DNA from 4 places in the Ferdinandcohnia salidurans genome. Region 1 is predicted to be linked to each of the others. Evidence: riboswitches for the same ligand, from Rfam matches in the RefSeq annotation. Region 1 holds a riboswitch; each other region holds the start of a gene.
What was found. Region 1 has a riboswitch for S-adenosylmethionine ahead of ACFSFW_RS16105 (enoyl-CoA hydratase-related protein). Riboswitches for the same ligand answer to the same signal wherever they lie in the genome.

Region 1 (4,082 bases):
TAACTTATGAAAAAGAAGTTCTGTTAAAAGAAGTTGTTCTTTCAGCAGGGGAAACAACGATACTCCAAGGTGAGGAAAGGGAAACTGACCTTTCTGTCCTCCATATAAACGGAGATGTAGTTAACCTAGATGAAGTTGATGTAGAGTGGGTAAGTAGTTCACCTCAGGTTGCTACGGTAGAGAACGGCAAAATCACCGGTGAAAATGCAGGAACTACTGAGATACAGGCAATTGTGACTTATCAAGGTGAAGAATACACATCAAACGCAATTACCGTGACAGTTAACGTCACCACATCTACATTAGCCAAGCAAATTGCGGAGCTTGCAGAATCAAACCAAATCGATCATTCACTAATGAAACAACTAACAAACCGATTAGACCAAGCACAGCACCATTATGACAAAGGCGATGCGCAACAAGCAAAGAAACACCTAGAAGACTTCACAAAACATCTAAATAACAGCAATGCTAGTAACGAAATTAAAGAAATGCTCACTAACAATGTAAACGCAATTTGGGAATAAGGTAAGACAGTGTCATAGCTACAAACCCCCATTTGGTTTCCGCCAAATGGGGGTTTGTTATGCTCAAAGATGACTTCAATATAGTAAAAACAAGTTTTAAAAATATCTGTACTAATTATGAATTATTAATTCAAACAAACGTTTGAATAGCAGCTTAATCAAGTAAGGGTCTGAAACTTGAATTTCAAACAAACATTTGATTAGTAGGATATTAAGTCCCTTGAAATAGTCTGTTTCAGCCATAATTTTCATAAAAATTCTATTTTAAAATATTAATGCTTCAATATGTGCATTCTTGTTTAAATGATTGGCTGCCAACCAACAACTCTACTTCTTTGAATAATCTTGCAAGTTATAGACTCGTTTGAAGCTTTCAGTTTGATTGCGTAGTTCATCTATAAACTTTTGGGCGATTAAGGAGATTGGGAGGCTCTTTTTCGTTACAATGCCGTGATATGAATAGGAATCGACTTCCTCTTCGATATAAATTGGTAGGATTTGATTACTTAATACATATGGATCGGATTGTACAGATACGTCACCGTAAAAACCGACTGCAAAGCTCTCGGAGATCACTTTTTTCATCGATTCTGAATTTCCGGAAGTGAATACAATATTGGGTTTGCCAAATTTCTCAAGCTTTTCACCCATAAAATAATTGGTCGCATAACCTTCATCAAAGAGAACAATAGGATATTGGACAATCTCTTTTAACGAGACAGTTCTCTTTTTTGCCAATGGAGAGTATTGTCCAACATATGCAATCATCTTGCTCGTTAATAATGGTTTAAAAGATAACCTTGGATCGATTTCTGAATCATGTCTCAATGATGTTAACCCTAAATCAATTTTCTCCTCTAGAACAAGCTGGTTTGTAAAGATGGAACCACCTTCGAATAACTTAATATGAACCTCAGGATATTGAATTTTAAAAAGGTTAAGTGCTTTAGGTAATATATTTAAACTAAAACTAGGTATTGCACTAATGGACAAGGAGCCAGATAGTTGGGAACTTTGAACACTTATCATTTCTTCTAATTCATTCACTTTACTTAATATGACTCTAGCTTGCTGGATGATAATTTTTCCTGCTTCAGTGGGCTGGGTTCCTAGTCGGGAACGAGTGAAAATTTTTAATTTCAAATCCTTTTCTAAACTCGCAATGGATTGACTAATGGTCGGTTGGGTAATTTGAAGACTTTCTGCTGCATGAGAGATTGATCCCGTATCAGCTATTTCGACAATATACTTTAGTTGTTCAAGTTTCATAGGAGCCTCCTCATTTAATCCGAAAGTATATTATTAGCACAATAGTATTTTAATATAATAATTGACGAATAATTTTAAATCTTCTAAAACGTCATTGACAATAATAACATTATCATGTAACTTTATAAACTATATATATAAATTTAATATTTAATCTCTTATCTAGAGTAGCGGAGGGACTGGCCCGATGAAGCTCGGCAACCACTCATGTTTCGACATGAAAAGGTGCTAATTCCAGCAAAACATTATGTTTTGAAAGATAAGAGGGGACGGACGTTTCATATGCTCATATGCCTCTCTTTCTTTTGAAAGAGGGGTTTTTCGTTTTTTTAGATCATTTTTTAGAAAAAACAGGATTCTTAAGCAATGCAGGTATATATAGTAATTACCTATGGAAGTATAAAAAATTTTGAGTATACGGAATATTCAATCATATGATTTAATCAAACTAAACCCGTTCCCTGTTAAATAGGAATAAACTGGGAATTAATTGGAAGGAGAGAGTAGATTGAAAGCAATCCAAGTATACAAGAACTTCAAAGTAAACCTTACGAATGATAACAAAATCTTAATTGTCACCTTTGATAGGCCACCTGTAAATGCTTTAACTCAAGAAAGCTATGAAGAGCTTAGCGCGATCGTTGAGTACGTGAATGCTCATAATGAAATTTGTGCGGTGGTTCTAAAGGCTGAAGGAAAGGTCTTTTGCGCAGGTGCGGATGTTAAAGTATTAGCAACGTATACACCCGCAGATGATGTCGTTCGTCGACCAAAGCTTCGTAAGGTTTGGGAGGATTTGTATCATTGTTCTGTCCCTGTTATTTGTGAGCTAAATGGAGCTGCTGTTGGAATGGGTGCAGTATTAGTAGGGTGCTCGGATGTTATTATTTCATCTGAAAAGGCATATTTCGCAATACCAGAAATTAATATTGGGCTGGTTGGAGGAGCGAAAGGTTTATCAAGGATTTTACCCTATCAAAAAATACGGACAATGGCTCTGACTGGTATGAAGTGCACTGCCCAAGATGCATACCAATTAGGAGCGATTGAAGCGATCGTTGATGAGAGTGAACTGAGCAGTAGGGTCATGGAATATGCTGAAACCATTGCAAGCAAAGGGTACAAAGTAGTAAGAAAGTGGAAGGAAGCATTATTACTTACAGAGCAGGTTGGAATAAAAGAGGGAATTATGCTGGAACAAACTCTAAATCTAGACTTGGCAAAAGTGAAGTAGCATTGGATTTTATTAAAAATGACGTATTGGAAGGTGTGTAAATCTGTGAGACCGTTAAGTGGAATAAGGGTGTTAGATTTTACCCACTATATTGCAGGACCTTATTGTTGTCAAACGCTAGCCGATCACGGTGCGGAAGTTATAAAAATAGAACCTATTAATGGGGAGCCTTCAAGGGTAGCTGAGCCTATCTATAACGATATTAGTATATATTTTGAAACGATGAATCGGAATAAAAAGGCACTATCTCTCGATTTAAAATCGAAGGAAGGGCAAGAAATAATAAAAAAGTTAATTGAAAGCGCTGATATTTTAGTAACGAATTATTCAGTAGGTGTTCCTGAAAAACTGGGAATCGATTATGAGACGATTTCTAACATTAATCCCAAAATTATAATGGTTCATATTACGGGATTTGGTTTAACGGGGGCAAACAAAAACAAACGTGCTTTTGATGGAATGATTCAAGGGTTAAGTGGAGCCGCTCATTTAACAGGAGAACCAGACGGGCCTCCAATAAAATCAGGATTATTCATTGCCGACCATATCACTGGATTGCAAGGTGCTAACGGCGCACTGCTTGCGCTTCAAGCTAGGGAACGTACAGGTAAAGGGCAATTGGTAGATGTTGCAATGCTTGATTCTATGGTATCCATGTTATTTGAAAATTTATCACTCGTTAGTGTGCTTAAGGAAAATCCGATGCGAATTGGAAACCGCAGCAGAAATGTATTTGCAACTACCTTTCCGGCAGTAGATGGTTATGTATATATTGCGGCTCTTGCTCCGAAAATGTGGAGTGAATTTTGCAAAGTGATCGGACGTCCCGAATGGGGGAGTGAGACTTCACCTTACTACACCGTGAATGGGAGACTTGATAACTATGATGAGCTTGAAAAGCGAATATCGGAATGGACATCAAGTAGGACGGTTTCCGAAATTGTTGACTTACTAGAAAATGCATCAGTCCCTTGCGGAAAAATCAATACGATTGAGGATGTACTTAAAGATGAACACTTACGTAATCGGGATATGCTAATTGATATAGAAAT
Region 2 (4,082 bases), on a different contig from region 1:
AGCTTTTAATTCGCTTCTGCTTCGTAAAATTTCCTTTTGATAGACCATTCGGATTAGGTGATTCGTTTCCTTCACTAATTGATTGTACGTACTGTTTAGCTCATTGATTTCATTAACAGATGAAACATCTGGATTCAAGGTTAGGGCACCTTGGCCAGCGCGCTGCATTGTTTTTGTTAAATGAACAATCGGTCTTGTGATAACAGTTGATAGAAATAAGGAAAAAATCATAAAAATGATACCACCAGCTACACCCGATAAAATGATGCCTGTCCGTATTCCAGCTAGCCCCTTTGTAAGTTCACTAATGGGCGTTAAAATAAGGACGGTCCAGCCTGTAAGATTGGAAGTTTTCTTTGTTACGATATAGTCCCCTTTTTCGAGCTTAACTGTACCCTTAGGAGTTGAAAGGATTTCTGAGATATCTCCATCGTAATTTTGAACAATAGGCTCATCGTTTTCGTCCAAAAGAATGGAGTATTGGTTGTTTGATGTCGGAAACTGAAAATGGTCACGGTTTATGCTTATTAAAAGGTAACCGCCATTTACATATCTGCGCTCGATTAGACTAATCCTCCGGATGGCTAGGAAATTGTTTTTATCCTGAGGATCATCTCCAATCCAAACCAATCCACCTTTTGCAAGTCTAGCTTTTTCAATCCATTTTTTCTCTACCCGATTTTTTAATAAGTCATCATCAAGAGGAATAACACGTTGTTGTTCCCCAGAAAAGACTTGAAACGAAAAGATGCCATCTGTATTCCCCATAATTCGGTTTACATGTCCCATTAACTGTTGACGTTCCTGGAATGAGATTTCTTTACCATCAAAAATTTTCGTTAGGATTGTTTGGACGCCCTCGTCCGTAATGACGAGCTTTGATGACATATTAATTTGTTCGTATAAAGATTCCATTCTACCGTTTGCTTCAATCGCAACCTGGTGGATTTGTTTTTCAGCATTGCTTTTTAAAAGAGTGGAGACCTGTCTTAATGTTAATAGACCGACGATCAAAAGAACGATAATCATGACAAATAAGAAGATAAATAAGATCTGATTGCGTAATGTGTTCCACTTTTTCAATTTTTTGATCATGGGCTTCGCCTTTCTTTTTCCGTTCGTTTAATTATCTTGTATTTATTTGTAATCGCTATCATCAAAAGGTATGTTAAAGTTGCAAATGCAGGAACTAAGAACTAGTGCCATTTTATCATTTGTTATAGGAATTGAAAACATTTGTTTATCGGTTAGACTAAGTTAGAGGGCTGCATTCTAGGGTACTCTATTGATGTATTGTAATTAAAGAATTTTTTATCATCAAAAAAACATTGACTAAATTATCTAAACTGTTTAATATTACTAATAAGTTAAATAAAGCAATTCTTCTTATCAAGAGAGGTGGAGGGACTGACCCTACGAAGCCTCGGCAACCAGCATTTAAATGCCCGGTGCCAAGTTCAGAGGAGTATTTTTATTCCGGAGATGAGAAGGTGGACGAATGCGAATTTATTTCCGTATATTCATGAGCCCCTTCTGATTTCTCAGAAGGGGTTTTTATTTTAGAGTGAAAGAAGTAGCATTTATTATTCAATAATTAATGAAAAAAGAATAGAAAAAATCTTAGCAATAGATATATTTTTCTAAAAATACTTATTGACTGAAAAAATAAAGTATTCTATAATACTTTATATGATTGAAGGATTAACGCGTTAATACGCCATTTGAATATAAAATCTTATCCAGAGAGACAGAGGGAACAGGCCCGATGAAGTCCAGCAACCTTCAAGTGAAAGCTTGAAAAGGTGCTAATTCCTGCAGGTGCATATGCATCTGAAAGATAAGTTGAGGCCCCCTCTTCTTATGTTGAGGGGGCTTTTTATTTACATAAAGTCAGTACTTATCTAGCAAACTTGTAGAAAATTAAACTTGGAGGTTTAAACAATGACAAAACAATATGATACTTATGATGATGAAACGATACTTTTACATGGTGGTCAATCCCCAGATCCGACAACTGGTTCACGTGCAGTGCCGATTTATCAAACAAGTTCTTTCGTATTTCATAATACAGATCATGCTCAAAGCCTATTTAGCCTTGATGAGTCAGGTAATATTTATTCTCGAATCGGTAACCCGACTGTTGATGTGCTTGAGAAACGGATCGCGTTGTTGGAGGATGGTGTCGCAGCTGTAGCAACTTCTTCAGGAATGGCCGCTATTGCTCTATCTATTATGAACGTCGCGCAAGCAGGAGACGAAATTGTAGCAGCTTCGAATTTATATGGCGGAACTTACAATCTTTTCGCTGTTACTCTTCCGAAATATGGAATCAAGACTCATTTCGTTGATCCAACAGATCCTGAGAATTTTAGAAAAGCGATTACGCCGCAAACAAAGGCCGTCTTTGCTGAAACGATTGGAAACCCAAGCTTGCATGTATTAGATATTGAAGCAGTATCAGCGATTGCACATGAAAATGGAGTACCGCTCATTATTGATAATACATTTGCTTCACCATATGTTTGTAAACCAATCCAATATGGTGCTGATATAGTGGTTCACTCCGCAACAAAGTGGATAGGTGGACATGGAACCACAATTGGTGGGTTAGTCGTTGATGGAGGCCGTTTTAATTGGAACAGTGAAAAGTTTCCAGGATTTACAGAGCCAGATCAAAGTTATAACGGAATTAAGTATGCAAATGAATTTGGAACATTAGCGTTCAGTACGAAACTGAGAGTTCAGCTTTTAAGAGATTTTGGTTCTTCATTAAGCCCACATAGTGCGTTCCTATTGATACAGGGTCTTGAAACATTACACCTAAGAATCGAAAAGCATAATGAAAATGCACTGAAAGTTGCAAAGTTCTTAAAAGACCATCCTGCAGTTGATTGGGTTTCATACCCTGGTCTTGAAGAGCATCCAGCACATGAACTAGCTACTAAATATTTGCGTTCTGGATATGGTTCTATCGTAAACTTTGGCATTAAGGGTGGTAGGGAAACTGGTAAGAAAGTAATAAATAACATTGCGTTATGGTCGCATGTGGCCAATGTTGGAGATGCCAAGTCCCTTATTATACACCCTGCATCAACAACTCATCAGCAGTTAAGTGCGGAAGAGTTAGTCAAAACAGGAGTAAGTGAAGAGCTGATCCGTCTATCAGTTGGTATTGAATCATACCGTGATTTAGTGAATGACTTGGACCAGGCTTTTTATGAAGCGACAGGCATTTCGTCAAAGGGTGAGCAAAAAGGAGAAACAGCGGTTAATGATGAGGGAGTCATACGTTGGGCACTTCAATCAACATTTATTCGTGAAGAAGTCGATGGAAAAGAAGTTCAGCGTGCAAAAACAATTGCCGTTGTTGGTCTAAGTGGTAATCCAGCTCGTCCAAGCTACCGACTTGCACGGAAAATGCAGCGTCTAGGTTATAAAATTATCCCAGTTAATCCAAGGGAAACAGAAGTACTCGGTGAACAGGCATATCCGGATTTAACATCTATTCCGGTTAAGGTAGATATCGTTCAAGTATTCCGTAGTCCTGAGGCAGCGATTGGAGTTGCGGCAGAAGCAGCACAAATTCAACCAAAAGTATTCTGGCTACAAGAAGGGGTTATCTCCCCAAGGGCAGTGGAAGTTGCGAAAGAAGCAGGTCTTGAGGTTGTTCAAAACAGATGTACCTATAAGGAGGCACAACGTCTCAGAGGTGCAATTGTGACGTATGCTTGTGAAATTTAACTTTATTCAGCATTCATCCCCTACTTCGATAAGTGGGGGATGAATGCAATATGTGAAACCAATTCAGTGGGGGTTCAAACCCCGACTGAATAAAGTTAAAGCCTCCGGCGGATGCCACGATTTTTCAGAGGTAGCTTTTCGAGCAAGCTCGAAAAAAATCGGGCGCAAATACGCCAAGGCGCATTTGATTTGTGAAGAATTCCCCTACCTCTATAGGTAGGGGATGATTGTAAAGAGAGTCTATTAAAACATGAACTAAGGGATGGGCGTGTGCTAAGAATGATGCTTCTCTTAGTACGAGGGAGGAATAGATAATGACAACACAACACAGCTTACTAGAA
Region 3 (4,082 bases), on a different contig from region 1:
GTTCCTCATTCGGAATAGCCTCCGCTTTCTTTTTCCAAATCGATAATTCACGATGTACAATCGGAAATACCTCACGATACACTTTCTTCATTAAACTAATTGGTTTTGTTGGTACCATCGATATCACCTCATTTTTTAGGAACATTGAATCTATATACGATTTACGATATTTGTAAAAGTTGATACACTTACCTTAAATGATTATTTATCGAATATCAAACGAAAGGATGTATCTATTATGATTTATCCATACAAAGGGAAATATCCTGAAATTGCCGACTCTGTATATATTGCGGAATACGCGACAGTTACTGGTGACGTAAAAATTGGTGAGGAAACAAACATTTGGTTTAATACTGTTATACGAGGTGATGTGGCACCGACAGTTATCGGAAAAAGAGTGAGCATTCAGGATAATTCAACCTTGCATCAAAGTCCAAATAATCCTTTAATTATTGAAGATGATGTCACAATTGGACATCAGGTGATCCTACATAGCTCTATTATCCGTAAAAATGCTCTAATCGGGATGGGCTCGATTATTCTTGATGGGGCCGAGGTTGGTGAAGGGGCTTTTATAGGTGCCGGTAGCCTTGTTCCACAAGGTAAAAAGATTCCACCAAACACTCTTGCATTCGGAAGACCAGCTAAAGTTATTCGTGAATTAAATGAAGATGATCAAAAAGATATGGCCAGAATCCGCCGTGAATATGTGGAAAAAGGGCAGCATTATAAAGAATTACAGGAAAAACGAGCTAACAAAGAAGCTCGCCAGTAAGGCGAGCTTTTGTTCTATCTTATTTTGCAGCTTGTGTTTTAAGTGCTTCTGCTTTGTCAGTACGCTCCCATGGTAAATCAAGATCATTTCTACCAAAGTGACCATATGCAGCAGTTTGCTTATAAATTGGACGACGAAGATCCAGCATGTTAATAATTCCAGCAGGACGTAAATCAAAATTATCACGAACCAAATCTACAAGTACATCCTCTGACACAGTTCCAGTTCCGAATGTGTCAACAGAAATAGAAACTGGTTGAGCAACGCCGATTGCATACGCAAGCTGAACTTCACATTTATCAGCTAAACCAGCTGCAACGATGTTTTTCGCAACATAACGGGCAGCATATGCAGCTGAACGGTCAACCTTAGTTGGATCCTTACCTGAGAATGCGCCACCGCCATGGCGAGCATAACCACCGTACGTATCAACAATAATTTTACGACCAGTTAAACCAGCATCCCCTTGAGGACCACCAATTACAAAACGGCCAGTAGGATTAATGAAATATTTTGTATTCTCATCAATTAGTTCACTAGGAACGACAGGATTGATTACATGTTCTTTTAAATTACGTTGAATTTGCTCTAATGAAATTTCAGGATGGTGCTGAGTTGAAATAACAATTGTATCAATACGAACTGGATTGTTGTTCTCATCATATTCAACAGTAACCTGAGTTTTTCCATCTGGACGTAAATATGGAAGAATCTCATCTTTACGTACCTTTGTTAGTCTGCGTGATAACTTGTGAGCTAATGAAATTGGTAGAGGCATTAATTCTTTTGTTTCGTTACAAGCATAACCAAACATTAATCCTTGGTCTCCAGCACCAATTGCTTCAATTTGCTCATCTGTCATTTGACCTTCACGTGCTTCTAACGCTTGGTCAACCCCCATTGCAATATCTGGTGATTGCTCATCAATGGATGTTAAAACAGCACAAGTTTCATAGTCAAATCCGTATTTTGCACGTGTATAGCCAATCTCTTTAATCGTTTCACGGACAATCTTTGGGATATCTACATATGTAGAAGTTGTAATTTCTCCCGCAACAAGTACAAGACCTGTTGTGACAGAAGTTTCACACGCTACGCGTGCATTTGCATCACTTGCTAAAATCGCATCTAAAATAGAATCTGAAATTTGGTCACAGATTTTATCTGGATGTCCTTCTGTAACAGACTCTGAAGTAAATAAACGGCGTCTATTTGTCACAAACGCTTCCTCCTTTTCGGATTCAGAATCGAATAGGTTCGAGTTCTGACATTCATTGATACGGTACTCATTCCCTTAGTATTGTTACCTTCACGATTTTCTATCCTATATTAATGAACAGTTATCTGCGATCAAATGCGCCTTGGCGTATTTGCGCCCGATTTTTAGGCCCACACGATGTGGGTCATAAAGACGTTGCCACAGGAAGTGGCGTTCTTAGTCTTTGAACTTACAGCTCGAAAAATTACCGCTAAAAAATCGAGGCATCCGCCGGAGGCTTTAACATTATTCAGTCGGTGTTTGACCCAGACTGAATAATGTTAAACACATATTACGCGTTAAGTAACATCAATAAAACCAATAAAGAATAAAAAACCTTTCCCACTTTTTTGAGGAAAGGTTTATCGTTTATCCAGCCTTTCACTCTTATCGATCAAGGTCATACCTTGCTCAGGTTAGCACCTTATCACTTTTACGAATGTGGAGACCTACTAAATAGGTTTCACAAAAAAACATTTGATATGTAAGAAAAGTGATGGTTGCCGGGTTTCATTGGGCCTGTCCCTCCGCCAGCTCGGGATAAGAGAGTATCCGTTCAATGACATATCATATCGCAGTATTCCTTAAGGTGTCAACAGAATTTCGAAAAAAAACAAAGTCGAACTGTGTCACACTATTTCCACGAAATCGACAAACTTTAAAAAAATTATCGATTATAAAGGACTATTTTAGAATCCGTGCGCACTTTTTAATGATATGTTACGTAAAATACGTTAAATAGTATAGACTATTTTTATTAATGTGTTATACTAATTGTAAATTTGAGATAATTTATGGAAATTTAAAAATTAATAAAGGATGGTTTAACATGAATTCAGTTGAAGTTTCAAATGAGCAGCTATTAGAATTAGTGAATGGAAAAAACGCACTCCATAACCTATCTGTTCCTATTTTAGTTGAAAAAGTACTATCTAGACAAGAGGGAATCCTTACTTCGACTGGGGCTATACGTGCGACAACTGGGAAATACACCGGAAGATCACCAGAAGACAAATACATCGTAGAAGAAGCATCTACTAAAGATAGAATTGATTGGGGTAAGGTAAACAAACCAATTTCTGAAGAGGTATATGAAAAACTTTATACAAAAGTACTTTCATACTTAACAGAAAAAGATGAGATTTTTGTATTCAATGGATATGCAGGTGCTGACAAAAAAGTACGCATGCCAATCCAAGTAATCAATGAATATGCTTGGCATAATCTTTTCTCACAACAAATGTTTGTTCGACCATCTGAAGAGGATCTAAAAACACATCAATCTGAATTCACAGTTATTTGTGCACCAAATTTTAAAGCTGATCCTGAGGTAGATGGTACCCACTCTGAAACATTCATTATTATTTCCTTCGAAAAACGAACAGTGTTAATCGGAGGAACTGAATATGCTGGAGAAATTAAAAAGTCAATCTTCTCTGTGATGAACTATGTATTGCCTGAAAAAAATATTCTTTCTATGCACTGCTCTTCAAACGTAGGCCCAGAAGGTGACGTTGCATTATTCTTTGGTCTATCTGGAACCGGAAAAACAACTCTTTCAGCAGATCCAAAACGTCGTCTTATTGGAGATGATGAGCACGGTTGGTCTAGTTCTGGTGTGTTTAATATTGAAGGCGGTTGCTATGCTAAATGTATCAACCTTTCCCGCGAGAAAGAACCACAAATTTTCGATGCGATTCGCTTTGGGTCTGTGTTAGAAAATGTGGTTGTAGATGAAAAATCCAGAATAGCAGATTATGATGATAATTCATTAACTGAAAATACAAGAGCTGCATACCAAATTGAAAATATTGATAATATTATTGTGCCTAGTATTGCAGGTCATCCGAATACAATCGTATTTTTAACCGCTGATGCTTTTGGTGTTTTACCTCCTATCAGTAAACTAACTAAGGAACAAGCCATGTACCATTTCTTAAGTGGCTATACAAGTAAACTAGCAGGAACAGAGCGTGGTGTTACTGCTCCACAAGCAACATTCTCAACTTGCTTTGGATCACCATTCCTACCACTTCCTGCAACAGA
Region 4 (4,082 bases), 220 kb from region 1:
AGTCTCCTACTTCTATAAGTGGGGGATGAATGCAAACAGAGTATACAATTCAGTCGGCGTTCAAACTCTGACTGAATAAAGTTAAAGCCTCCGGCGGATGCCACAGATTTTCAATGGAAACTTTTCGAGCAAGCTCGAAAAAATCTGGGCGCAAATACGCCATGGCGCATTTGATATTATAGGAGTATGCCTTATGACCGAAAGTCTTTTATATCAGCCTAGTTGGCGGATTATTGATCAATCTAGTCTAGGCTATCAATTTGATGCACTACAATCATTTGCGATAGATGACACTCTTTGTGCGTTTGTGGGTAAAGGGGAATCACCAGCTACAGCACGGACCTGGGTTCATCATCAAACCATCGTTCTGGGTATTCAGGATACAAAATTGCCTTTCTTGGATGAAGGGGTTAAGTTTCTTGAATCATTGGGCTACCGCGCGATTGTCAGGAATTCAGGTGGACTAGCAGTGGTATTAGATGAGGGAGTGTTGAACATTTCACTCATTTTTCCTGAGACTGAAAAAGGGATTGATATCAACCGCGGCTATGATACAATGCTTGAACTCATTCGAAAAATGTTTGAGGGCTATGAAGTCGATATCGTTGCACGAGAAATCATTGGATCATATTGCCCAGGAAGCTATGATTTAAGTATAGATGGGAAAAAATTTGCGGGGATTTCTCAGCGCCGCTTACGTAATGGAGTAGCAGTACAAATTTATTTAGGTGTGACTGGAAGTGGGGCAGAACGAGCAGACATTATTCGTCAATTTTATGATATAGGCCTGCAAGGTGCGGAGACGAAATTTGTTTACCCAGATGTAAAGCCAGAAACAATGGCTTCCTTGGCGGAGTTAGTTGACCCAAACCTTACAGTACAAACTGTCATGCTGTTGCTGCTTCAAACACTAAAAAAAGAAAGTGAGCACATTTTCGCTTCCCAACTAACGGGGGAAGAAATGCCGTTATTTGAGCAAAATTATGTGCGTGTCCTTGATCGGAACGAAAAAGCATTATAAGACCAGGGGGACGGTTCTCCTGGTTTTTTTGTGTGGAAAAATGGAGTTGTGCGGATGCAATTGCGTTTTACCCATAATTTTTTAGCCGAAAAATATTTCCACTATTAAAATATTTTTTATAATAAAAATATTGAATTTTGTTTTTGGGCGTGATATGATTCTCGTCAAGTAAGTTAATCGAACTTCATTCAGCCGGGATTAATATCCCGGTTGAATGAAGTTAGCCTCCGGCGGATGCCTCGATTTTTCAAAGGAAATTTCGAGCAAGCTCGAAAAATCGGGCGCAATTACGCCAAGGCGTAAATTGAATATATGCTGTATTTTCTCTTATCAAGAGTAGGCTGAGGGATTTGGCCCTATGACGCCCAGCAACCGACCGTAATACCATTGTGAGATGGGGCGAGTTTTTTATCGCCGGGTATAACCCGTAAGGCACGGTGCTAATTCCAACAGAAGGATTTTTCTTTCTGGTAGATAAGAGGTGCGAAGACTTTTGTATGCTTCAAGCCTCTTTCTGATGAGAAAGGGGCTTTTATTTTTGTTAAAAATGGCCTCATAAAAACAGGAGAGTGATGGCTTTTAATCTGTAAAAGTAGATTTAAAAAATAGAATGACAAACACAAAAAAAGGGGAGAAAAACAATGAAATTAACAAAATTATTATTCACAGCGTTACTAATTATCGCAGTATTGGTTGGTTGCCAACCAAAAGTAGCAGAGGAAACGACGAAAACAGATAGTACAGAAGTAAAAAACTCTGATCATCCATTAGCAAACAAAAAAATCGCTTTAATTATGCAACAAAACTTAGGAACTTTTTCTGCTCAATACATTGAAGGCGTTGAAGAGCAAGTGAAAAAATTCGCGGGTGAAACAACTGTTTTTACATCTGAGGGAGACCTAGCAAAAATGGCGTCAAACGTTGATGCAGCGGTAAACCAAGGCTTTGATGCGATTTTAGTTGACCATGGAACAAAGGAAGCCCTACAAAGCTCTATACAAAAAGCAGTTGAAAAAGGTATTCCAGTTGTAGTGTTTGATGCGGAAGTAGAAGTTGATGGAGTTACTGTTCTTGAACAAGGCGACCAGCAAATGGCTCAAATGACACTAGAGAAATTAGCGGAAGATGCTGGCGGTGAAGCAAATATCGTAAAAATTTGGGTGGCTGGCTTTGCTCCAATGGAAAGACGCCAAATCGCCTATCAAGAGTTTCTTGACAACAATTCTGGCATAAAAGAAATCGCAACATTTGGTGCAGCAACTGCTAACACTGCACTTGATACACAAGCACAGATGGAAGCTCTATTAAAGCAATATCCTGAAGAAGGCCAAATTACAGCAGTGTGGGCAGCGTGGGATGAATTTGCAAAAGGTGCTGTTCGTGCAATTGAACAAGCAGGCCGTACAGATATTAAAGTGTATGGAATTGACATGAGTGATGAAGATTTACAAATGATTCAGGCAGAAAACAGCCCATGGGTTGCATCTGCAGCGGTTGATCCAAAAGATATCGGACGTATTCAAGTTCGTTTTGCCTACCAAAAACTAAATGGTGATGAAACACCAGAACGAGTAAAACTAGAGCCAGTTTTCGTAACAAAGGATGCACTTCCTGAAGAAAAAATTACAACTGCAGAGCTTGACCAATATATTGAGGGCTGGGGTAAAAGCGAACAAGGTTACACAGATGAGCTGAAAAAGCTTGAAGCTGGAGAGTAAAAAAGAGGGCCTCCCGAGGTCCTCTGTAAAGGAGGATATGTAGATGCCTTTACTCGAAATGAAGGAAATTACAAAAAGTTTTGGTAATGTGATTGCACTTGAGAATGCTTCTTTTGAGTTACAAAGGGGCGAGGTTCACGCGTTGCTAGGGGCAAATGGCGCTGGAAAAAGCACGCTGATGAAAATTCTATCAGGAGCGTATGAGCTAGATACAGGGGTGATTACCCTTGAAGACAAAACAATTGAGATTCGTTCTCCGAAGGATGCAAAAGCATCAGGCATTCACATTGTCTATCAAGAGGTCGACACGGCGATTGTACCTCAGCTAACGGTTGCTGAAAATATTTTACTCGATACCTTTTCAACTGAAAAAAGCTTGTTCATCAATAAAAGAAAGCTTCGTGAACAAGCAGCCTCGATTCTAAAGCTCTTGAATGTCACGGATATACCCATGACAAAACAGGCATTAGAGTTATCGCTTGCCGAAAAACAGTTGGTGTTGATTGCAAGAGCTCTCGCACATGAAGCGAAGGTTATCATTTTTGACGAGCCAACAGCACCATTATCGATTGAGGAAACAAAGTACCTTTTCAATATTGTAAAAACACTGAAGGAAAAAGGAGTCGGTTGCGTTTTTATCTCGCACCGATTACCAGAGGTGTTTGAAATCTGCGACAGGTTAACGATTATGCGTGATGGCAGGACGATTACCACTTTTTCAACAAAAGAGGTGACTCCGAAAACGGTTGTTGAGACGATGCTTGGTAGTACTTTTACAGAACAGTCTTCGAAACGAAAACCTGTGAAGGGAGATCTTCTTTTAGAGGTAAACGGGCTTGATGATGGGGAAAAGCTTACCGATGTTTCGTTTACGGTTTCTGAAGGGGAAATCGTTGGGGTTGTTGGGTTAGTTGGCGCTGGAAAAACAGAGCTTGCGAAAACATTGTTTGGCCTTCGTCCTTACGAACAGGGTGATGTGATCGTGAAGGGGAAATCGCATCATTTTACTCATTCACAACAAGCAATTGAGGCGGGTTTTGCGCTTATTTCAGAGGAGCGCCGTAAGGAAGGATTGTTTATTCATGAGTCCATCTCTACGAATCTATCCTTTGCCAATCTGAAAAAATTCTCACCGTTTTTAGTTATGAACCGGAAGGCTGAAAAAAGCTATGCAGGCTCCATTATTGAATTGCTGGGAATTAAAACAAACGATACGGAAACTCTGGCTGAGCATTTAAGTGGAGGAAACCAGCAAAAGGTTGCGATAGGAAAATGGGTTTCTCGGAATGCGGGTCTCTATTTGTTTGATGAGCCGACAAAAGGGGTTGATGTCGGTGCGAAGC

Region 2: it holds a riboswitch for S-adenosylmethionine, as region 1 does, so the genes downstream of both, ACFSFW_RS12030 (PLP-dependent aspartate aminotransferase family protein) here and ACFSFW_RS16105 (enoyl-CoA hydratase-related protein) in region 1, are expected to answer to the same signal.
Region 3: it holds a riboswitch for S-adenosylmethionine, as region 1 does, so the genes downstream of both, metK (methionine adenosyltransferase) here and ACFSFW_RS16105 (enoyl-CoA hydratase-related protein) in region 1, are expected to answer to the same signal.
Region 4: it holds a riboswitch for S-adenosylmethionine, as region 1 does, so the genes downstream of both, ACFSFW_RS17140 (sugar ABC transporter substrate-binding protein) here and ACFSFW_RS16105 (enoyl-CoA hydratase-related protein) in region 1, are expected to answer to the same signal.

What each region holds. Positions count from the first base shown of each region.
Region 1 covers NZ_JBHUEK010000025.1:348,751-352,832, reverse strand. The annotation lists gene ACFSFW_RS16115 (FIMAH domain-containing protein) at 1-527, shown strand, start outside; gene ACFSFW_RS16110 (LysR family transcriptional regulator) at 855-1,796, opposite strand; SAM riboswitch class I at 1,952-2,062, shown strand; gene ACFSFW_RS16105 (enoyl-CoA hydratase-related protein) at 2,305-3,030, shown strand; gene ACFSFW_RS16100 (CaiB/BaiF CoA transferase family protein) at 3,076-4,082, shown strand, end outside.
Region 2 covers NZ_JBHUEK010000018.1:185,527-189,608, forward strand. The annotation lists gene ACFSFW_RS12025 (sensor histidine kinase) at 1-1,095, opposite strand, end outside; SAM riboswitch class I at 1,384-1,489, shown strand; SAM riboswitch class I at 1,733-1,844, shown strand; gene ACFSFW_RS12030 (PLP-dependent aspartate aminotransferase family protein) at 1,942-3,741, shown strand; gene ACFSFW_RS12035 (acetoacetate--CoA ligase) at 4,056-4,082, shown strand, end outside.
Region 3 covers NZ_JBHUEK010000005.1:29,796-33,877, reverse strand. The annotation lists gene tbcS (tetraprenyl-beta-curcumene synthase) at 1-118, opposite strand, end outside; gene ACFSFW_RS02590 (gamma carbonic anhydrase) at 239-778, shown strand; gene metK (methionine adenosyltransferase) at 798-1,997, opposite strand; SAM riboswitch class I at 2,421-2,583, opposite strand; gene pckA (phosphoenolpyruvate carboxykinase (ATP)) at 2,866-4,082, shown strand, end outside.
Region 4 covers NZ_JBHUEK010000025.1:571,728-575,809, reverse strand. The annotation lists gene lipL (octanoyl-[GcvH]:protein N-octanoyltransferase) at 194-1,021, shown strand; SAM riboswitch class I at 1,346-1,502, shown strand; gene ACFSFW_RS17140 (sugar ABC transporter substrate-binding protein) at 1,663-2,739, shown strand; gene ACFSFW_RS17135 (sugar ABC transporter ATP-binding protein) at 2,783-4,082, shown strand, end outside.